Regions from separate parts of the Pectobacterium carotovorum genome, predicted to be linked through region 2. Evidence: predicted binding sites of a transcription regulator. Region 2 holds the regulator's gene; each other region holds the start of a gene.
What was found. The regulator PhoB, encoded in region 2, activates phosphate uptake and scavenging genes when phosphate is short. The targets are predictions, from matches to a motif close to CTGTCATAAAACTGNCNNAT.
Positions count from the first base shown of each region.

Region 1: a site for PhoB is predicted at 3,770-3,789, ahead of pstS (phosphate ABC transporter substrate-binding protein PstS). Genes of this name have one in related genera too.
Region 3: a site for PhoB is predicted at 1,565-1,584, ahead of glpT (glycerol-3-phosphate transporter). Genes of this name have one in related genera too.

Region 1 is NZ_JAXAFK010000004.1:253,736-261,382, reverse strand. It holds gene glmU (bifunctional UDP-N-acetylglucosamine diphosphorylase/glucosamine-1-phosphate N-acetyltransferase GlmU) at 1-74, shown strand, start outside; gene glmS (glutamine--fructose-6-phosphate transaminase (isomerizing)) at 272-2,104, shown strand; gene R9X49_RS18260 (DUF4026 domain-containing protein) at 2,272-3,699, shown strand; gene pstS (phosphate ABC transporter substrate-binding protein PstS) at 3,911-4,951, shown strand; gene pstC (phosphate ABC transporter permease PstC) at 5,119-6,078, shown strand; gene pstA (phosphate ABC transporter permease PstA) at 6,078-6,965, shown strand; gene pstB (phosphate ABC transporter ATP-binding protein PstB) at 7,052-7,647, shown strand, end outside.
Region 2 is NZ_JAXAFK010000001.1:306,844-314,490, forward strand. It holds gene R9X49_RS01255 (AAA family ATPase) at 1-3,247, opposite strand, end outside; gene sbcD (exonuclease subunit SbcD) at 3,244-4,482, opposite strand; gene phoB (phosphate response regulator transcription factor PhoB) at 4,754-5,443, shown strand; gene phoR (phosphate regulon sensor histidine kinase PhoR) at 5,471-6,793, shown strand; gene R9X49_RS01275 (phosphate ABC transporter substrate-binding protein) at 6,809-7,647, shown strand, end outside.
Region 3 is NZ_JAXAFK010000005.1:93,341-100,987, forward strand. It holds gene glpQ (glycerophosphodiester phosphodiesterase) at 1-41, opposite strand, end outside; gene glpT (glycerol-3-phosphate transporter) at 117-1,466, opposite strand; gene glpA (anaerobic glycerol-3-phosphate dehydrogenase subunit A) at 1,781-3,448, shown strand; gene glpB (glycerol-3-phosphate dehydrogenase subunit GlpB) at 3,438-4,700, shown strand; gene glpC (anaerobic glycerol-3-phosphate dehydrogenase subunit GlpC) at 4,697-5,908, shown strand; gene R9X49_RS18860 (sigma 54-interacting transcriptional regulator) at 6,448-7,647, shown strand, end outside.

The DNA of each region.
Region 1 (7,647 bases), on a different contig from region 2:
AGAATGAGCTGGTGGTCGGCCGCGTGAAACAGCGGCATATTTCCGGCTGGCAGCGTCCAGTGAAAAAGAAATAATATTTAATGCCTCCGCAGTGGCGGAGGCAGTTTTGTCCTGTACGTTGGCCGATCCCCCGAGGGGTTTCCCAGAGTACAGAACAAAACATAATAATCCCCAACTCTCTACAAGGCTCGGGGAACCCGGAAAAACCGGAACAATCAGGTCTAAGACATCCCTGGTGACACAATATGTCACTTTTATAGGAATACCATCGATGTGTGGAATTGTAGGCGCAGTTGCGCAACGTGATGTTGCTGAAATTTTGTTGGAAGGTTTACGCCGTCTTGAGTATCGCGGCTATGACTCTGCGGGGTTAGCGGTTGTTGATAGCGAAGGAAATGTCGCCCGTTTACGCCGTCTGGGGAAAGTGCAGGTACTGTCTCAGGCAGCCGAAGAGTGTGAGTTGCACGGTGGTACCGGTATCGCCCACACCCGTTGGGCAACGCACGGCGAACCTTCTGAAGAGAACGCACACCCGCATGTTTCTGAACATATCACTATCGTCCATAACGGCATTATCGAAAACCACGAACCGCTGCGCGAGCTGATGATCGGTCGCGGTTATCGTTTCGTTTCTGAAACCGATACGGAAGTCGTTGCCCATCTGGTTCATTTTGAACAGCAGCAGAACGGCGGCACGCTGGTTGAGGTGGTTAAGCGTGTGATCCCACAGCTGCGCGGTGCGTATGGCATGGTGGTGTTGGATAACCGCGACCCAAGCGTACTGGTTGCCGCGCGTTCTGGTAGTCCGTTGGTGATTGGCCGTGGTGTTGGTGAGAACTTCATTGCTTCCGATCAGCTGGCGCTGCTGCCCGTGACGCGTCGCTTTATGTTCCTGGAAGAAGGCGACATCGCGGAAATCACCCGTCGTGACGTGCGCGTGTTTGATAAAGCCGGCCAGCTTGCTACACGCGAAGAAATTGAATCAAAAGTGAATTACGATGCGGGTGACAAAGGCGCGTATCGTCACTACATGCAGAAAGAGATCTACGAACAGCCGATGGCGATCAAGAACACCCTCGAAGGGCGTTTCAGTCACGGCGAAATTAATCTTTCTGAATTAGGCCCGAAAGCGGATGAACTGCTGGCGAAGGTTGAGCACGTTCAGATCATCGCCTGCGGGACGTCTTACAACTCTGGCATGGTTTCTCGCTACTGGTTTGAAGCGCTGGCGGGAATTCCGTGCGACGTAGAAATCGCTTCAGAATTCCGCTACCGCAAGCCTGCGGTGCGTAAGAACAGCCTGATGATTACCCTGTCTCAGTCCGGTGAAACGGCGGATACGCTGGCAGCGCTGCGTTTGTCCAAAGAACTGGGCTATCTGGGATCGCTGGCTATCTGTAACGTTGCTGGTTCCTCGCTGGTGCGTGAATCCGATCTGGCACTGATGACCAAAGCGGGCGTAGAGATTGGCGTGGCGTCGACCAAAGCCTTCACCACCCAGCTTACCGTTCTGCTGATGCTGGTGGCGCGCGTTGGCCGTCTGCGTGGTATGGATGCGCAGATTGAGCATGACATCGTTCATGGTTTGCAGGCGCTGCCTGCGCGTATTGAGCAGATGCTGTCTCAGGACAAGCTCATCGAATCTCTGGCAGAAGGTTTCTCTGACAAGCACCATGCGCTGTTCCTTGGCCGTGGCGATCAGTATCCGATCGCAATGGAGGGCGCGCTGAAGCTGAAGGAGATCTCTTACATCCACGCGGAAGCCTATGCGGCAGGCGAGCTGAAACACGGCCCGCTGGCGCTGATCGATGCGGATATGCCGGTTGTAGTGGTAGCGCCGAACAACGAACTGTTGGAGAAATTGAAATCCAACATCGAAGAAGTGCGGGCGCGCGGTGGTGAACTGTATGTTTTCGCAGATGAAGATGCCGGTTTCACCAGCAGCGAAAATATGAAAATTATTCCACTGCCGCACATCGAAGAAGTGATCGCGCCAATCTTCTATACGGTGCCGTTGCAGCTGCTGTCTTATCACGTCGCGCTGATTAAAGGCACTGATGTCGATCAGCCACGTAACCTGGCGAAATCCGTTACTGTTGAGTAATTTTTAAAAAACGAAGGTAAATAGCCCTGGTGCTACTTACCTTCGTTTATTTTTCATATTACGGCTCATTTTTTCTTCCCCATTTTTTTTAAGCTCTCCAAACTCTCCTCATTAAAATTTATTCGGTATATTGGTTTACCCATATTGAATACTGACTCGTTCTTAATATGAATAACAAACAACAATACCTGGATATCGCCGAGGGAAAGGGCGAAAAAGCGCCTTCAACGATGGTGGCCTTTTCCTCACGAGAGATGAACTATCCGCTGCTGGAAAGCCTGTTAGAGGCGCAGTCATTCTTTACTGATGGTGAAATAAGCTATCCCGAACAGGGGCAAGGCGGGTTCTTTTATACCTGTCGCCATCAGGATAGAGAGCTGACCTTTTATCTTGAGGTATCGGAGCGCGATCCCGAGAATAAAATCACGCCGATACATTCAACCGACCCAATTTCACCTGAACTGCTGGCGCAGGCTAATGCGGCAACGCAGGAAGTGATGGTCGAGTGTCTTTTTGGGCAAAACCCGCTGGAAGACTACGTTCATCAGCTTCGTTTATTAAGTGCGGTGGTACCGGATTTTCTCCTGGGGATCGATATTTCTGCCGCCGGTAACGTGTTTACCCGCGAATGGCTGAATTTTCAGCTAGAGGATGATGTCCTGCCGGAAATTGAATCGTTGTATACCATTCATGCCGTGTACGACACCGAGAACGATCCGCCAACGACATTCTGGTTTCACTCGCATGGTCTGGCGCGATGCGGCCTGACGGAAGCGGAACTAGTCATTCCAGAGACGCTGAGTTCGTATTATGGCATCCCGGATTTATTCAGAAGTTTTGTCAATAATGCCATTCAAAATCAGCAAATTACCTTTAATGAGCCGATTCTGTGCGGACAAACGGACAGCGGCTATGAATATTTGGTGGCGTTGCCGTTTGAAGAAGGGCTACGGCATGTGAATCAATCCACGCCGATTGACCAACTGCGGCCTCTGGAAGAGATGCGCTACGATCTGGAAGGGACGCCGGAAGGCGTGTTTCTGGGCGATCGCGCCGATCGGGATGATGTGCATCAGGAGCCTTCCTGTATGCTGTTTCGTACCAACGAAGAAAACCCGGTACTGCAAACGTTCTTTAAAGGATTTGATGAGCAGAATGCCATCATGTTCTGGCGTACGAATGCGGAAACGGCAGAAATGTCGCGTAAGGCGCAGCTGCGCTGGCGTTATTTCGTCAATATGTTTAAAAACTACCATGTGAGTGACGAACCGGCTAAGCAGGGATTTTTAGCTAAGCTACTAAAAAAATCACCGAAGCCTGTCGAAAATGAATGGCGCTTTATGGTGAAGTTTGGCATCCCTCATGGCGAAGAGGGAGAAGAGCGTGAGCACATGTGGTTTATACCTGAAAAAATCCACGATACGGTCGTCACGGGAACATTAATCAATCATCCGTTCTACGTTGAGGATATGCAGGAAGGTGGTGTGTATTCCGTTGATATATCACGGGTAACTGACTGGGCGATTTATTATCAGGGCGATAGCTATAAGCCTGATACGATTTACAAACTGCTTAGCCATAGCCAGACTCACTGACTTTGCTTCTTTACCAGTCAGAACGCGTGTTCTGGCTGGTTGCCCCTGAATTTTCCCGCTTACGGTCTCTTTGTCATAAAACTGTCATATTGTGTACATTTTACTGTCACTAAATTGTCCTATTTTTCCTCCTGCGAACTACACTCTGATTTGATAACTCTGATTGATAACGACTCCACGTCGACACGTCGATTATCCCACAGGAGGGATTATGAAACTGATGCGTACCACTCTTGCCAGTGTTGTTGCGGCAACCTTTTCTCTGACGGCATTCTCTGCTTTTGCTGCTGCTAACCTCACCGGTGCCGGTGCGACATTCCCTGCGCCTGTTTATGCTAAATGGGCTGACTCTTATCAAAAAGAAACCGGTAATAAAGTTAACTATCAAGGAATCGGTTCTTCTGGCGGTGTAAAACAGATTGTCGCTAAAACTGTAGACTTCGGTGCTTCTGATGCGCCGCTGGCTGACGACAAATTAGCACAGGATGGTTTATTCCAGTTCCCTACCGTTATCGGTGGCGTGGTACTGGCAGTGAACGTTCCTGGTATCAAATCTGGCGAATTGACGCTGGATGGTAAAACACTGGGTGATATCTACCTGGGCAACATCAAAAAATGGAACGACCCGGCAATCACCAAACTGAACCCGAATGCCAAGCTGCCGGATCAGGATATCGCTGTCGTTCGTCGTGCTGACGGTTCTGGTACTTCTTTCGTGTTCACCAGCTACCTGGCGAAAGTGAATGCCGAGTGGAAAGAGAAAGTCGGTTCTGGCTCTACCGTTAACTGGCCAACCGGTCTGGGCGGTAAAGGTAACGATGGTATCGCAGCGTTCGTACAGCGTCTGCCTGGTTCTATCGGTTACGTAGAATATGCGTATGCCAAGCAGAACAACCTGGCCTACACCAAACTGATTTCTGCTGATGGTAAGCCAGTTAGCCCGACTGAACAGAGCTTCAGCAACGCGGCTAAAGAGATCGACTGGAGCAAATCTTTTGCTCAGGATCTGACCAACCAGAAAGGCGCGGACGCGTGGCCAATCACGTCAACTACCTTCATCCTGGTTCACACCAAGCAGGATAAACCTGAGCAGGGCGCTGAAGTGTTGAAATTCTTCGACTGGGCGTTCAAGAAAGGCGGCGAGCAGGCTACTGCTCTGGATTACGCCACACTGCCAAAAGAAGTGGTTGAGCAAATCCGTGCTGCCTGGAAAACCCAGGTAAAAGACAGCAACGGTAAAGCGCTGTACTAATTATTGCATCAACAACGTATTGCATCGACCTCGTGTTGATAACCAAAACGTGATGAGGTTGTCAGGTTCTGGGAAATACGTAGTGGAATAACAAGTCGTATCGGGGCGGAGAGGTAATCATAACCTCTCTGCCTTTCATATGTAGTTAAAAATGAGAAGAGAGACGTATGGCTGAGTACAAGCCAACTATCAAAGCCCCGGGAAAATATGGCGATATCCTCTTCAGCACGCTGGTAAAACTGGCGGCGCTGGTCACGCTACTGCTCTTGGGAGGCATCATTGTTTCCCTGATTGTAGCGTCCTGGCCCAGCATCGAGAAGTTCGGTTTTGCCTTCTTGTGGACGAAAGAGTGGGATGCGCCCGCAGAACAGTTTGGTGCACTGGTGCCGATTTACGGTACCGTCGTGACCTCACTGATTGCACTCATTATTGCCATCCCGATTAGCTTCGGGATTGCGTTATTTCTGACCGAACTGGCACCCGCATGGTTGAAGCGCCCACTTGGCGTGGCGATTGAATTGCTGGCGGCCATACCGAGTATTGTTTACGGCATGTGGGGGCTGTTTATTTTCGCTCCGCTGTTTGCCGAATACTTCCAACAGCCAGTAGGCAACGTCCTGTCCGGCATTCCTATTGTGGGCGCACTGTTCTCTGGCCCGGCGTTCGGGATTGGTATTCTGGCGGCCGGCGTCATTCTGGCCATCATGATTATCCCGTATATTGCGGCGGTGATGCGTGATGTGTTTGAGCAAACGCCAGTCATGATGAAAGAGTCCGCTTACGGCATCGGCTGTACGACGTGGGAAGTGATCTGGCGCATTGTGCTGCCTTACACCAAAAACGGCGTGATCGGCGGGGTGATGTTGGGATTAGGGCGCGCCTTGGGGGAAACCATGGCGGTCACCTTTATCATCGGTAACACCTACCAGCTCGACAGCGCGTCGCTGTATATGCCTGGCAACAGTATTACCTCTGCGTTGGCGAACGAATTCGCCGAAGCGGAATCCGGCCTGCACACGGCGGCGCTGATGGAGCTGGGTCTGATTCTGTTTGTGATTACCTTTATTGTTCTGGCGTGTTCAAAGCTGATGGTGATGCGTCTGGCAAAAAATGAGGGGGCGCGCTAATGGCTACATTAGGCATAGAACAAGAAGCCGCACTGGCGCGCTCGCGGCGTAAAATGCAGGCCTGGCGTCGCCAGAAAAACCGCATTGCGCTGTTCTTATCCATGTCCACGATGGCATTTGGCCTGTTCTGGTTGATCTGGATTCTGTTCTCGACAGTGACCCGCGGTGTAGACGGTATGTCTCTGGCATTGTTTACCGAGATGACGCCGCCGCCGAATACGGCAGGTGGCGGACTGGCGAATGCCATCGTCGGGAGCGGATTGCTGATCCTGTGGGCGACGCTGCTGGGGACGCCGTTGGGCATTATGGCGGGTATCTATCTGGCGGAATACGGTCGTAAATCCTGGATCGCCGAAGTGATTCGTTTCATCAACGATATCCTGCTGTCAGCGCCTTCAATTGTGGTTGGCCTGTTTGTCTACACGCTGGTGGTGGCAAAGATGCAGCACTTCTCCGGCTGGGCGGGCGTGATTGCGCTGGCGCTGTTGCAGGTGCCGATTGTGATTCGTACCACCGAGAACATGCTAAAACTGGTGCCGGATAGCCTGCGTGAAGCGGCTTATGCGCTGGGTACGCCGAAATGGAAAATGATTTCTGCGATTACGCTGAAGGCTTCTGTATCGGGCATTATCACCGGGGTGTTGCTGGCTATCGCGCGTATTGCTGGGGAAACCGCACCGTTGCTGTTTACGTCGCTGTCGAATCAGTTCTGGAGCACGGATCTGATGCATCCGATTGCTAACCTGCCGGTCACCATATTCAAATTTGCCATGAGTCCGTTTGTGGAGTGGCAACAGTTGGCTTGGGCAGGGGTTCTGCTGATTACGCTGTGCGTTCTGCTGCTGAATATTCTGGCGCGTGTTATTTTCTCCGCGAAGAAGCATTGATTTGCTAAGAAATATTAGCTTGCTGAGAAACATTAAATAAATTCAAGGCGTTGCCAGTCAGCGCCAGGAAAAAGAGAGAAGTCTTGATGAGTATGGCAACTGAGACATCCAACAAAATCCAGGTACGCGATCTGAATTTCTATTACGGAAAATTCCATGCGTTGAAAAACATCACGCTGGATATTGCCGCGAATCAGGTTACTGCGTTTATCGGCCCGTCCGGCTGTGGCAAATCCACGCTGTTGCGTACGCTGAACAAAATGTACCAGCTCTATCCTGAGCAGCGTGCTGAAGGCGACATCCTGCTGGATGGCAATAACATCCTGACGGATAAGCAAGATATCGCCTTGCTGCGCGCCAAGGTTGGCATGGTTTTCCAGAAGCCGACGCCGTTCCCGATGTCCATTTACGATAACATCGCGTTTGGTGTTCGCCTGTTTGAAAAACTGTCTCGCGCCGATATGGATGAGCGTGTGCAGTGGGCGCTGACCAAAGCGGCGCTATGGCAAGAGACGAAAGATAAACTGCACCAGAGCGGCTACAGCCTGTCTGGTGGTCAACAGCAGCGTTTATGTATTGCACGCGGTATTGCGATCCGCCCGGATGTCTTGCTGCTGGATGAACCTTGTTCTGCGCTCGACCCCATTTCTACAGGCCGCATTGAAGAGCTGATCTCCGAGCT
Region 2 (7,647 bases):
TCAGCCCCTGAGCAAACTTGCGGAATTTATCCCCTTTACTTGAACCGATTAGCGAGTTTAGCGTCTCCCAGTCGTCATTCCTTTGCTGGCTTTGGGCGATCTCGTTAAGTAAATCCTGCTGGTTCTGACGCTGTTGTTTATCATCAGCCAACTGGCGCTGGAATTCTCCCTGCTGCCGCAGGTTGGTTTTCAGCGTTTCATCCAGCGCAGCAAACTGCTGTTGTATCACCTCTTGCGTGACGTCTTCCGTCAGGGATGTTGGCCGTTTTTGCTGATGGGCAAGCAATTCCTGTTCAGCCTGCTGACGCAGCGCCGCCGCCTGTTGCATGCTCTGATACAGCGCTTCCTTTAATGCCTGCAATGTCTGGCGTTCCTGTTCATCAAGCAGGGCATGGAGAAAGGCAGTTTCATCACCGAAAGCGCTTTGCTGCAGCGCCTGAGTGAAGCGTTCGGTCGCACTCTCATGCTGGCGCGTGCTCTGTTCATACTGCTGTTGCGTGCTAGCCAGCTCACCTGTCAGACGGCTCAACGTCGTTTCGGTTTGCTGACGAGCTGACAGGGCTAGCCTGAGCGCATCGTCATACTGCTGGCTGGTTCGCTGTAGCTGTTCGCGCACATCGGCGATTTGCCTGTCCCCAAACAGCTTCTGCCGCTCTTGTTGGCTCTCGCTGAGCAACGCCAGGTGCTGTTCCAGGTACTGTTGCTGCGTTTGGATGTGCTGTGTTGCCTCGTTCACGCTGTGATGCAGATGTTGAAGATCGCTTTCCAGCGTGGCTAACAGGGGAATTAAGCGAGATTGCTCCTGCTCTTTGATTTTCCAGTCTTGCCATTCGCTTTCGCGCTGGGCCAGCCAGCCATCCTGTGCGTCAACTTCTGGCAGAAGAAGCCCCACCGTTGCCAACGTCTGGGTAATTTCCTGAGTATGCTGCGTGAGCTGCTGCTGCACATTTTGCAGTGACTGAGTTGTTTCTTCCTGCGTAACGCGTAGCGAAGTGTGTTGCTGGGTGTTCAGCGCGATTTTCTGATCGAGTTCCCGCTGCAATGCTTCTTCGGCAGTCAGTAAATCCTTACTTTCCTGCCACTGTTTTTGCAATTGCTCACGAACGGTAATCTGCTGCCGAATAGCCTGTTCTTCGGTTTCACGTTGTGTAAGCCAGGCGGCGATCTCGTTCTGCTGTTCCAGCGTGTAGTTAACTTGTAAGCGCTCACTGACATCTTGCCACTGTTGGAGCAGGGTTTGATGTTCGCTATCGAGTTGAGCGATGTCCTGCTGCAACTGCTCCCGCTGCTGCTCTAGCGAGGACAATTGCGCCGTCGTATTTGCTAGCGTTGTCGTTAACCGGTTCACTTCCTGCTGTAGCGCCGTCAGACGGCTTTGGGTTTCAGACGGTTGCAGCGCCTGATAGCGTTCAATGGACGGGTGCTCGGTTGAGCCACATAGCGGACAGGCTTCTCCGGCCTGTAGCCGTTGTCGTTCGGCTTCCAGCTTAACGATACGTTCTTCCTGCCGGTACACCGTTTCCAGATCGGCCAGATGCTGGCTGCGTTGTTCGTACTCGGATTGTTGCTGTTTCCGTAATACGTCTGACTGGTCGATATACCCTTGTATCTCAACCTGTTTGGCGAGGTGCTGCTGCTTGCGTACATGAAGGCGCTGAAACTGGTCGCTGACGGTTGCGAGCTGTCGGCATGCCGTTCGCTGATCAATGAGTTGATTGAACCTCTGGTGCAGGGTGGAAAGCGACTGGTGCGCGTCCTGATGTTGCCGCGTCTCATCGTGTTGTGTGAACTGCTGGCGCGCTGCATCAACGACCTTTTGTTGTTCACGACGTTGTGTCGTCAGCGTTTCGGCTGCCTGCTGTAGCGTACCCGCTTGTTCTGTGTGCTGTGCCTGTTTTTGCTCCAGTTTCTGCTGCTCGCCCTGAAGCTGGCTCAACTGCCGAAACTGGGTGCGCCAGACAGGCAACTGCACTCCCCACTGCTGATGGTGCGCGTGTTGCTGGCGGTAAGACTGGATGTTTTCAAGCTGCCGTTTAGCCTGCTGTTGCTCTGCCGCTGTCTGGGTTTGCTTGTTTTCATCGGCGTGCAGGCGAGCCTGCGCTTTTGCCAGATCGTCCTGCTGCTGGATTTTTTGCTGCACCAGCGTGGCAATGCGATGGTCAAGCGGCACAACCTGCTCGTTGATCAGTTGCTCTTGCTGTTGTCGTATCTGTTTGTGCTCATTAACATCCTGTTCCGCTTTTTCTTCCTGCTGACGTAGCGTTGTCAGGGCTGCTTGCTCGGCGGTTTGCTTCGCGGTCAATTGTTGAATGTGCTGGGCGAGCGCAAGAGACTCTTGCCGATAGCGCTCTCGCTCCTGGTGTAACGGCCTCAGTTTTTCTGCCGGTTCACTGTTGGCTAGCTTGTCGAGCTGCGGCCTGGCCTGCTGAATGGCGGATTCAGCACTTGCATGTTGTGCCTGCGTATTGGTCAGTTGTGTTTGCCGCTGCGTCAGTTGCTCAAACCAGCGTAGCGTAGTCAGCGCTTGCTCACGCTCGACGTTGCCCCGCAGCTCCTGCTGGATCAGCTCGGCAAGCTGTGCTTCCACCTGCTGACGCTGCTCATCAGTCAATAGCTGAATACCGGATGCTCGCGCCTGTAGCGTATTCAATGCTACGTTTGCCTGTTTGTGCTTGTCATACACGCGTTCGGAAATCAGGCCGTAAATGTCCGTACCGGTCAGCTCTTCCAGCAGCTCTGCGCGGTCGTCTGCTTTCGCATTGAGGAACGCGGCAAACTGGCCTTGTGACAGCATCATGGAACGCGTGAAACGGCCGAAATCCAGCCCGGTGAGCTGCGTGATCATCTCTTTCTTATCATTGAGTTTTTCACACAGAATTTTGCCGTCTTCAATGAGCGCGAGTTCGGCCTTGGGAGACTGCAAATTGCCATCAGGGACATTTCTTGCCCGACGTTGGCTCCAGAAGGCGCGGTAGCCCACGCCTTTCACCTCGAATTCGACCTCGGCAAGGCATTCTGCGGTATTACGCGTCATCAGATCATTCTGGCTGGCGGAAAGCAGGCCAAGCCGTGGTGTTTCGTGGTACAGCGCCAGACAGATGGCATCCAGCAGCGTAGTTTTTCCCGCGCCAGTCGGGCCAGTAATCGCAAATAAGCCGTTGCTGGAAAACGGCTCCTGCGTGAATTCGATCTTCCATTCGCCTTTCAGCGCGTTGAGGTTCTTTAAGCGCAGACTGAGAATCTTCATTTGGCGGGCTCGCTATTTTCCAGTTCATCAATAACCTGATTAAACAGCGTGCGGACACGCTGCTGGCGACCCTCTTCCATGTCTGTCTCCGTTGCCAGACGACGTTCAAAAACGTCATGTACGCTGAGCTCGTTCAGCGTTTCCTTGTCCTGTTGCGTCATTGCCTGCAGGCGCTGTTCACGCGTGCGGCGCAGCAGCAGTACTTCAACGGGCAGATTCTCGGTCATTGACTGAACGCGTTTTTGCATGTCGCTGAGATAATCCTGCGTGTTGATTTCGATATCCAGCCACACGGGTTTGTCACCCTGATAGTTCTGGAATGCGGCCAGCTGTCGTTCAATGTCGCTCAGGCTACCTTTAATCAACTGCATCGGCTGAGTGACGGGAATAGGCAGGATGTCTATCTGCGGGGGAATGGGCGGCGACGCGTCTGGTGTAAAACTGACCAGACAAACGGACTTCTCACTGTTGAGTTCGTCAAAACTCAGCGGGATAGGCGAACCGCTGTAGCGAATATGCTCGCTTTGGGTCACGCGCTGCGGGCGGTGAATATGGCCGAGCGCGATATAATCCGCAGGGGGAAAAGCCTGGGCAGGGAAAGCATCGAGCGTACCAATATAGATATCGCGTACCGATTCCGAGGCGGTTGCGCCAATTGTCGTCAGGTGCCCGGTTGCAATAACCGGCAGCGGCAGGCCAAGTTCATCGCGCTTTTGGCAAGCCAGTTGGTAACACTGCTGGTAGTGCGCGGTAATCGCTTCCTGTAGCGCCAGCTGTTTTTCATCCCCTGATTGCCCGGCTTTGCTGGTCAATACATCGCGTGGACGTAAAAAAGGAATGGCGCAGAGCAGGGCGCCGGGCTGCTGCTGACGGTTTTCCAACAGGAGCACCTGCTGGGCCGGATCGTCGCTGGCGCAGGCAATCACGCGCGTGTTCAGGCAGGCCAGCAAATCGCGGGATTCGTTTAACATCGCGACGGAATCATGATTTCCGCCGAGAATGATGAGCTGGCAGCCTGTGCGCTGTAGCGCTACCACGAAGCTATAATACATTTCCCGCGCATAGCTGGGGGGCGAGCCGTTATCAAAAATATCGCCTGCGACTATAATGGCATCGACCTGATGCTGCTCCACCTGAGCGATGAGCCAGTGAAGAAAAGCCTGATGTTCAGCGGCGCGGCTTTTGGTATAAAAATATTGTCCTAAATGCCAATCGGCGGTGTGGATAATGCGCATCGTGCTCTCTCGATATTCATGCCGCGTGGCGGTGGATGACGTTGTCATTATAGGGAATGGTGTGCTGTCATCGTAATGCCATGATTATATATAGCAGGGATGACGGCTGTCGCGGTGGAATCCGGAGTTTGGAAAGCGGCTCGAAAAATCGGATGTATACGTTGTAACATCGCGCGGAGAGGGCCGTGTGTTTTTCATAAATCTGTCATAAAACTGACGCATAATGCCTTTCGCCTGCTAACAGCGACGATGATTAACGACAGGATTAACAATGGCAAAACGCATATTAGTCGTGGAAGATGAAGCACCAATTCGTGAAATGGTCTGCTTTGTACTGGAGCAAAATGGTTATCAACCAGTTGAAGCCGAAGATTATGACAGCGCGGTAACGCAACTGTCGGAGCCGTTCCCAGAACTGGTGTTATTGGACTGGATGCTGCCAGGAGGTTCGGGCCTGCAATTCATTAAGCATATGAAGCGCGAGGCGCTGACGCGTGATATTCCGGTGATGATGTTGACCGCACGCGGTGAAGAAGAAGACCGTGTACGCGGGCTTGAAGTGGGTGCGGATGATTACATTACCAAGCCGTTTTCACCCAAAGAATTAGTGGCGCGTATCAAAGCCGTGATGCGCCGTATTTCACCGATGGCGGTGGAAGAAGTCATTGAAATGCGTGGCCTGAGCCTCGATCCTTCCTCGCATCGCGTGACGACCGAAGAGCACGCGTTGGACATGGGGCCGACGGAATTTAAGCTGCTGCATTTCTTTATGACGCATCCTGAACGTGTTTATAGCCGGGAACAGTTGCTGAATCACGTTTGGGGCACTAACGTTTATGTTGAGGATCGTACTGTCGACGTCCATATTCGTCGCCTGCGTAAAGCGCTGGAAACCAGCGGACATGACAAAATGGTGCAAACCGTTCGGGGAACGGGCTACCGTTTTTCAACGCGTTACTGAGGTGATCGTAACCGGAGAAATATTAACGTGCTAGAACGTTTATCCTGGAAAAGGCTGGCATTGGAGCTAGCTTTTTTTTGTTTGCCCGCTTTGCTGCTAGGGCTGATTTTTGGTTATCTGCCCTGGTTTCTGCTGGTCGCCGTATTAGGCTTACTCTGCTGGAACTTTTATAACCAGCTGAAACTCTCTTATTGGCTGTGGGTTGACCGCAGTATGACGCCACCGCCCGGTCGCTGGAGCTGGGAGCCGCTGTTTTACGGGCTCTACCAGATGCAACTGCGTAACCGACGCCGACGCCGTGAACTGGCGCTTCTGATCAAACGGTTTCGCAGCGGGGCTGAATCCTTGCCGGATGCCGTGGTGATCACCACCGAAGAAGGAACGATCTTCTGGTGTAATCATCTGGCGCAGCACCTGCTCAATTTCCGCTGGCCGGAGGATAACGGTCAGAATATCCTCAACTTATTGCGCTACCCCGAATTCACGAATTACATGAAAGGGCAAGACTTTAGCCGTCCTCTCACGTTGCAGTTGAATAATTCCCACCATGTTGAATTCCGCGTGATGCCCTATTCCGAAGGGCAACTGCTGATGGTAGTGCGCGATATTACGCAGATGCATCAGCTTGAAGGCGCCAGACGTAACTTTTTTGCCAATGTGAGCCATGAGCTGCGTACGCCGCTGACGGTGTTGCAGGGCTATCTGGAAATGATGCAGGAAGAAACGCTGGATGCGGCGCTGCGAGGGAAAGCGCTGAATACCATGCAGGAACAGACCCGGCGTATGGACGGGCTGGTCAAACAGCTGCTGACCTTGTCCCGCATTGAAGCGGCGACGGCGATCGATCTGAATGAAAAAGTCGATATTCCATTGATGCTGCGCGTGTTGCAGCGTGAAGCGCAGACTCTGAGCCAGGGGCGTCATGAGATCGTCTTTCGTGTGAACGAAAATCTCCGCGTGTTTGGTAATGAAGAACAGCTGCGCAGCGCGGTATCCAATTTGGTGTATAACGCGATCAACCATACGCCAGCAGGAACACGCATTGAGGTTTGCTGGCAGAAGATCCCGCAGGGTGCACAATTTCAGGTCAGCGATAACGGACCGGGAATTGCGGCCGAGCATTTGCCGCGTCTGACGGAGCGCTTTTATCGGGTCGATAAGGCGCGTTCACGCCAGACGGGCGGCAGTGGCCTGGGGCTGGCGATTGTTAAACATGCGCTCAGCCATCATGATTCCCGCCTGGAAATCATGAGTGAGGATGGTCTGGGATCGCGTTTTGTCTTTACGTTGCCGAATCGGTTGATTGTCCCTGCCTCTCTGGCTGAAAATACGGTGAAACCTTCGGCCTGACGGAAAACGCTACCCATGACATCCGCCACTCGTATTGCGGGCGCTTTTTTACTGCTGTTCAGCGCGTTTTGCGCTGCGCAGCCTCGTCAGATGCTGGCGGGCAACCTCTCCAGCGCGGGGTCGGATACGCTGGCTAACCTGATGGCCTTTTGGGCGGCGGATTTCAGTCAGCATTACCCGAACGTCAATTTACAGATTCAGGCCGCCGGATCATCTTCTGCGCCGACGTCTCTGGCGTCGGGTGCAGCGCAGCTTGGGCCGATGAGCAGGGCGATGAAGGCCAGCGAAATTGAGGCGTTCGTCCAGCATTATGGCTATCCACCCCTAGCGGTGCCGGTAGCGATGGATGCGCTGGTCGTGCTGGTCAATCAGGATAACCCGTTGCCAGGGCTGAACTTGTCGCAGCTGGACGCCATCTTTTCGATTACGCAACGCTGCGGTAACCACCAACCGATAAAACAGTGGGGCGATCTCGGCTTACGCGGCAGTTGGGAAAAGCGCACGCTACTGCGCTATGGGCGAAACTCTGCGTCGGGAACCTATGGGTTCTTTAAGCAAAAGGCGCTGTGCCGTGGCGATTTCCTTCCTCAGGTTAATGAGCTGCCTGGCTCGGCATCTGTTGTACAGGCGGTGGCTGCTTCAACTGATGCCATCGGCTATGCCAGCGTGGGCTTTCGTACCAGCGGCGTGAGAATGCTGCCGTTAGCCGCACAAGGGAGCGACTACATTTACCCCTCGACTGAAAATATCCGCAGCGGTTTATATCCCTACACCCGTTACCTTTACATCTATGTGAACAAAGCGCCCAGCCAGCCGCTGGAAGCGCTGACGGCGGCATTTTTAGATCGCGTGCT
Region 3 (7,647 bases), on a different contig from region 2:
AGTGCGAGGGCGGAGAGTAGGGATGTTACGGTAACGTTCATGCGATCAAACCTCTTTCTGTTGAGAGAAAGGAGGCGTCATCATGACGCCGCCAGAGGGATGCTTACAAGAGCGGGTTAAGCGCGGTTGGCTAACTCTGCTTTATGTTTTTTCTCATTCAGCATAACAACAATCAGCAGAAGTACCGCCAGAATGCTGCCGCCGATCATGACCATGAAGCCGCCATCCCAACCGAAGAAGTCAACGGTGTAGCCGACGATGGCGCTGGCGGCAACGGAACCACCGAGGTAGCCGAACAGACCGGTAAAGCCTGCTGCTGTCCCTGCTGCTTTCTTCGGTGCCAGTTCCAGCGCGTGCAGACCAATCAGCATAACCGGGCCGTAGATCAGGAAGCCGATGACGATCATACAGGCCATATCCACACCCGGATTACCGGCTGGGTTCATCCAGTACACGATGGTCGCTATCGTCACCAGTGTCATAAAGAACACGCCCGTTGCACCACGGTTGCCTTTGAACACTTTATCGGACATCCAGCCGCACAGCAGCGTACCCGGAATACCCGCGTATTCGTACAGGAAGTAGGCCCAGGACGATTTATCCAGTGCGAAGTGTTTCACTTCTTTCAGATAAGTCGGTGACCAGTCGAGGATGCCGTAACGCAGCAGGTAAACGAAGACGTTGGCGATAGCGATGTACCACAGCAGTTTGTTCGGGAAAACGTACTGCATGAAAATCTGCTTAGCTGTCAGTTCTTCTTCGTCTTTTTCATTGTAGTCAACCGGATAGTCGTTTTTGTACTCTTCAATCGGTGGCAAACCACAGGATTGCGGGGTATCACGCATCAGGGCAAATGCGATTAGCGCAACCAGAATCGCGGCGAAAGCAGGCATGTAGAGTGCGGCTTTCCAGTCGTTAAACCAGGCCATACCCAGCAGGAACAGCAGAGGCGGAAGCCCGCCGCCGACGTTGTGAGCACAGTTCCATACGGATACGATGCCGCCACGCTCTTTCTGCGACCACCAGTGAACCATGGTGCGTCCACACGGTGGCCATCCCATTCCCTGGAACCAACCGCACAGGAACAGCAGGACGAACATAATCGCGATGCTTGATGTCGCCCACGGCACGAAGCCCATGAACAGCATCACGGCGGCCGCCAGAATCAGACCGGCAGGCAGGAAAACCCGTGGGTTGGAACGGTCAGATACCGAACCCATGATGAATTTGGAAAAGCCGTAGGCGATAGAGATACCGGACAGCGCAAAGCCAAGGTCACCGCGTGAGAAGCCCTGTTCAATCAGGTAAGGCATTGCCAGTGTGAAGTTTTTGCGTACCAGATAGTAGGCGGCGTAGCCAAAAAAGATCCCCATGAAGATCTGCCAGCGCAGACGGCGATAGAGGGGATCGACACGATCCTGCGACACGCGTGGCTGGTGGGCGGCGGGCCTAAAAATACTCAGCATAGATATCTCCAATGCGAAAAAAAACGATAGCTTTTTTGTTCTATTACGAACGTTATTGTAAGGGGCTAGCGTGCAAATGAGTGTGATTCATGACGCTAATGTTACACTTTTATGAAACTGTGACGATTTTTGCGCTCATGTTAACAGAATCGGAAAATTCCACAGTGTGGTTTTAGTGATGTAAATCACACTTATTGTTTTTAAACGCCCCTTTGTTTTCGTTTAGTGTTCGTTTTTGCTCTTTATCAAACATTAACCCTTCTTTCTGTGTCCCAATAGCAACATATATCCCCTCCGCCTTAAGCGAGAACACAATGCGAACAAACGAGAACTGGCGTGAAACTGACGTGGTTGTCATCGGCGGTGGTGCGACGGGGGCAGGTACTGCACGGGATTGCGCCCTGCGCGGACTGCGCTGCCTGTTGCTTGAGCGTTATGATATTGCGACTGGGGCAACCGGGCGTAATCACGGCCTATTACACAGCGGCGCCCGCTATGCGGTTACCGATGGCGAGTCTGCCCGCGAATGTATTGAAGAGAATCAGATTCTCCGGCGGATTGCCCGCCACTGTATTGAACCTACCGACGGTCTGTTTATCACGTTGCCGGAAGACGATCTCGGCTGGCAGGCGCAGTTTATTACCGCCTGCCAGCAGGCGGGGATTCGCGCGCAGGCGATAGATCCGCAGGAAGCGCTGCGGCTGGAACCCGCGGCTAATCCGGCGCTGATTGGAGCGGTGCGCGTGCCGGATGGTTCTGTCGATCCCTTTCGCCTGACGGCAGCCAACATGATCGATGCCTGCGAGCACGGCGCGGAAGTCTTGACCTATCATGAAGTTATCGGACTGATTCGTCAGGGCGATCGGGTTACCGGCGTGCGCGTTTTCGACCATAAAAAAGGTGTGGAAACGGAAATATACGCACAGGTGGTCGTCAACGCTGGCGGTATCTGGGGACAACACATTGCGGAATATGCCGATCTGCGCGTGCGTATGTTTCCGGCAAAAGGCGCACTGCTGATTCTTGGGCACCGCATCAACAACATGGTGATCAACCGCTGCCGTAAACCGGCGGATGCCGACATTCTGGTGCCGGGCGATACCATTTCGCTGATTGGTACGACCTCAACTCACATCGACTACGACCAAATCGACAATATGCTGGTGACGCCTGCTGAGGTGGAAACGCTGATGCGCGAAGGTTCCATGCTGGCGCCGTCGCTGGCGAGCACGCGAATTTTGCGCGCCTATGCTGGCGTCCGTCCTCTTGTTGCCAATGACAGTGACCCCAGCGGGCGTAGCGTAAGTCGCGGCATTGTGCTGCTCGACCATGCCAGCCGCGACGGGCTGGAAGGGTTTATCACGATCACCGGCGGCAAGCTGATGACCTACCGACTGATGGCGGAGTGGGTGACGGACGCCATCTGCAAAAAGCTGGGCCATGACGTGGCCTGCTCGACAGCGCAGACGCCGCTGCCCGGTTCTGAATCGCTGGATGAAGTGAAAACCGTTCCTCACGCCCTGTCTGCTTATCCTGCGGCAAAACCGCTCTCGGCCCCGCTGCGTGGTTCAGCGATTTATCGCCACGGTGAACGTGCTGGAAGAATGCTGTCCGGCGAGCGTCTGGACCGCAGTCTGGTGTGCGAATGTGAGGCCGTGACGGCAGGGGAGGTGCGCTACGCCGTGGAATCGTTGCAGGTGAATAACCTGATTGACCTGCGTCGGCGTACTCGCGTGGGTATGGGCACCTGTCAGGGGGAACTGTGCGCCTGTCGTGCGGCGGGTCTGCTGTGCCGTCTGGGCACGGCGACGCCGGAGCAGTCGCTTACGCAACTCAGTCAGTTTTTGAACGAACGCTGGAAAGGCATTCGCCCGATTGCGTGGGGCAATGCCCTGCGTGAAAGCGAGTTTACCAGCTGGATTTATCAGGGTTTGTGCGGCCTGACGGCCAGCGACAGTCAGGAGGATCGCCATGCGCTATGACGTTGTAATTATTGGCGGAGGGCTCGCGGGGCTGACCTGCGGTATTCGCTTAGCGGAGCAGGGAAAACGCTGCGCCATTGTCAGCGCCGGGCAGAATGCGCTGCATTTTTCTTCCGGTGCGCTGGATTTACTTTCCCATCTCCCTGACGGGCAGCCCGTGAGTCAGCCGCTTGAGGCGTTGGATGAGCTGGCGCGTCAGGCTCCTCACCACCCTTATTCCCGTATGGGTGCGGCGGCAGTGGCGGCCCTGTTGCCACAGGTTGAGGCGCTGCTGACACGCAGCACTATCTCCTTGCAGGGCAATCATCAGCAGAACCACTGGCGCATGACGCCGCTAGGTAAGTTTCGTGCCTGCTGGCTGAGTCCGGTCGATGGCGTAACGCGTGGTCTGCCGGATTCTGGCTTTGGCGACAATCCGCTGATTGCAGGTATCGACGGTTTTCTGGATTTTCAGTCCCGAATTGTTGCCGGTACGCTCCAGGCACAGGGGATCGCGGCGCGCAGTGATGACCTCAAGCTGCCGGTGCTGGATCGGTTACGCCAAAATCCCAGTGAATTCCGTGCGGTAAATATCGCCCGCGTGCTCGACCGGCCGGAAAATCGTTCGGCGCTGGTGGAGGAGTTGTCGCTTCTGGCCAACGGTAACGATGCCATCATCATGCCCGCCTGTCTGGGATTGGATACCCCCGAGGTGGTGGGTGAACTCGCTGAGGCGCTAGGTAAACCGGTGATGTTGTTGCCGACCTTACCACCTTCAGTGCTCGGGTTGCGCTTGCATCAGGCGCTGTCGCAGCGCTTTCGCCAACTGGGTGGCATGGTGATGCCGGGCGATCGTGCGGTGCGTGCCTCGCTGTCGCCGCAGGAGATTGCCGTCCATAGCCACCATCACCGTGATATTCCGCTGCGGGCGAAGCATGCGGTGCTGGCGAGCGGCAGCTTCTTCAGCAACGGGCTGGTGACGCAGTTCGATCGGGTGACTGAACCGGTCTTTGGGTTGGACGTTCGGTTCGCTGACCAGCGCGAGGGCTGGAGCCAGCAGGATGTGTTTGCGCCGCAGCCTTATATGCAGTTTGGTGCGATTGTCGATGAGCATCTGCACCCGCGTATTGGAGGCAAAGCGATCGGTAATCTGTACGCCATCGGCGCGGTGCTGGAAGGTTTCGACCCGATCGTGCAGGGATGTGGAGCTGGGGTTTCCTTGCTCAGCGCACTTCATGTTGCCGAACAGATTTTGAAGGAGGGCAACCCATGAGCCTGCTTAGCGATAACAGTTTTGAAGATTGCATCAAGTGTACGGTCTGTACCACGTACTGCCCGGTTTCGCGCGTGAATCCGCTTTATCCCGGCCCGAAACAGGCCGGACCGGACGGCGAACGCCTGCGGCGCAAAGAGCCGGCGCTGTATGATGATGCGCTGAAATACTGCACCAACTGCAAACGTTGTGAGGTCGCGTGCCCATCGGATGTCAAAATTGGCGACATTATTCAGCGTGCAAAAGCGACGCACAGCAGCCACAAGCCGACATTGCGCGACGCGATTCTGAGCCATACCGACCTCATGGGATCGATTGCCACGCCGTTTGCGCCGCTGGTCAATACGGCTACCAGCCTGAAGCCGGTGCGCCAACTGCTGGATAAAGCGTTGAAAATCGACCATCGTCGCCAGTTGCCGAAATACTCGTTCGGCACCTTCCGGCGCTGGTATCGTCAGCAGGCGGCAAAGCAGCAGGCCTATGATGAGCAGGTCGCTTATTTCCACGGCTGCTATGTGAACTACAACCATCCACAGCTGGGTAAAGATCTGGTTCAGGTCTTTAACGCGATGGGTATTGGCGTCCAGTTGCTGAATAAAGAGAAATGCTGTGGCGTACCGCTGATCGCCAATGGTTTTCACGACAAGGCCAGAAAGCAGGCACGCGCGAATATCACGTCGCTGGATGAGGCAATCAATCAGAAATCCCTGCCGGTGGTCGCGACGTCATCCAGCTGTACGTTCACGCTGCGGGATGAATACCCGCATCTGCTGGGCGTGGATAACGGCAACGTGCGCGATGGCATCGAACTGGTGACGCGCCAGCTCTATCGTCTGCTGGAAGAAGAGGGACGGACGCTGCCGCTGCGTAAATTGCCGCTGCGGGTGGCGTATCACACGCCATGCCACCTGGAGAGGATGGGGTGGACAGCGTATACCCTGGCGCTGCTGCAACGCATCCCCGGTCTTGAGCTGGTGATGTTGGACTCCCAGTGCTGCGGTATTGCGGGCACCTACGGCTTCAAGAAAGAGAATTACGCCACGTCGCAAGGTATTGGTGCACCGCTGTTCCAGCAGATTGAAGAGAGCGGGGTCGATATCGTGGTGACGGACTGCGAAACCTGTAAATGGCAGATTGAGATGTCGACCAGCAAAAAGTGCGAACACCCGATCACCCTGCTGGCAAGGGCATTGGCGCAGCCAGAGTAGCAAACAGAAGGGGAGCAAAACGGGCTGTTCCGCAGTCCGTATTGAGAATAAGAATTTATCGCAAAAAGCACTTTACAAGTGCGAATGATAATGATTATTATTGCTGTGCGTTCCGGGGAACGATGTCATGCGCCTGTGTTAGTTATTGATAGTGTTCATGACGATCCGGCTTCCCTGTGAAGGCACGACATTGCTCACATTGCTTCCAGTATTATTTAGCCAGCTCGGGTGCTGGCTTTTTTTTTTGCCTATCGAACGCTCCCAGAGCACTCCGTTTAAGATCTTCTGAAAGTCTCTTTCCTTTCCGCTGCCATAAGCCATTTACTGCTGTTTAACCGACGCGTTGCGCTGGATATCTCATGCCTGAGATACGTTTCCACCCAGCAGCATGAAGGATGCGAAGGCGATCACAACAAAGTAAAAACGGTGTTTCATTTTCTCTTTAGAGAGCCGATAGTCGCTAGTGTTCAATGAATTTTTAGTGTCTAGTGTCTAAAAAAGGATGGACACTATCCTGCTCACCACGGTGGAATCCGCTCATGGCTTTGTCAGCGAAAGATAAACTGTTCCAAAGTATCATCACGCACTATGCCAGCAATGCGCATGGATTTACGGCGCTGGATTGTGCGGATTTTATTCAGGTGAGCCGTAGCGTTATCAGCCATTACCTTAATCGCCTGTGTGACGAGGGTAAGCTCTATAAGAAAAATACCCGTCCTGTCCGTTTTTATGTTGAAACCCGACATCTGAAAACCGAACCAGAGATCAGCGTACCACCAAAGCATGACGATGTTTTTAGCGAACTGATTGGCGCAGGAGGGAGTCTGGAGAAAACCATCTCTTCTTGCCGCGCCGCAGTGAATTACCCTGGTCGTGGGTTGCCGATACTGATCTCTGGCGAGAGTGGCGTCGGGAAAAGCCATTTGGCGGCAATGATCCATCGCTATGCGCAGGATCGCGGCATTGTTGCCTTGGATAAACCGCTGGTAGAGCTCAACTGTGCCGACTATGCCAATAATCCTGAACTGCTTTCCGCTACGCTGTTTGGCTATATCAAAGGGGCATTTACCGGTGCCGATCGGGATAAAAAAGGCGCCTTTGATGACGCTGACGGCAGCTTCCTGTTTCTTGATGAAGTGCATCGCTTATCTGCGGAGAATCAGGAAAAACTCTTTTTATTTATGGATAAAGGCTATTTTTATCGCTTAGGGGATAACCGAACCCGCCAATCGGCGGCGATCCGTTTTATTTTTGCCACGACGGAAAATGTCGATACCGTGTTGCTGAATACTTTTCGCCGAAGGATTCCCGTTCGTATCGCATTACCGAACTTTATTTCCCGCCCGCTAACAGAACGCGTTGCTCAAGTAGAGTATTTTTTACGGCGTGAGGCACGCGATCTGAACTGTGATATTCATATGGATAGTCTGTTGATGCACCAGTTGGTGGCGTCTCCTGTTCGGGGCAATATTGGCGAATTGAAAAATCAGATCAGGGTGATGTGTGCCAGTGCATGGAATGAAAGTCAGCACTCAGAATATATTGCATTGCAGTCTCCTCAGTCCGGTCAAATGAATGGGGAAACGTTGGTATTCTCCGCGCGAAAATTTTCTACCTCCCTCGATGTATCCTCTCTGTTGCCAAAAGCGATGCGAGATGACGTGATATTCAAGGAGTTTTGCCACAGCGGGAATACCTTATTATTAAACCGGAAACTTGAACACCTGCTCACCACGCTT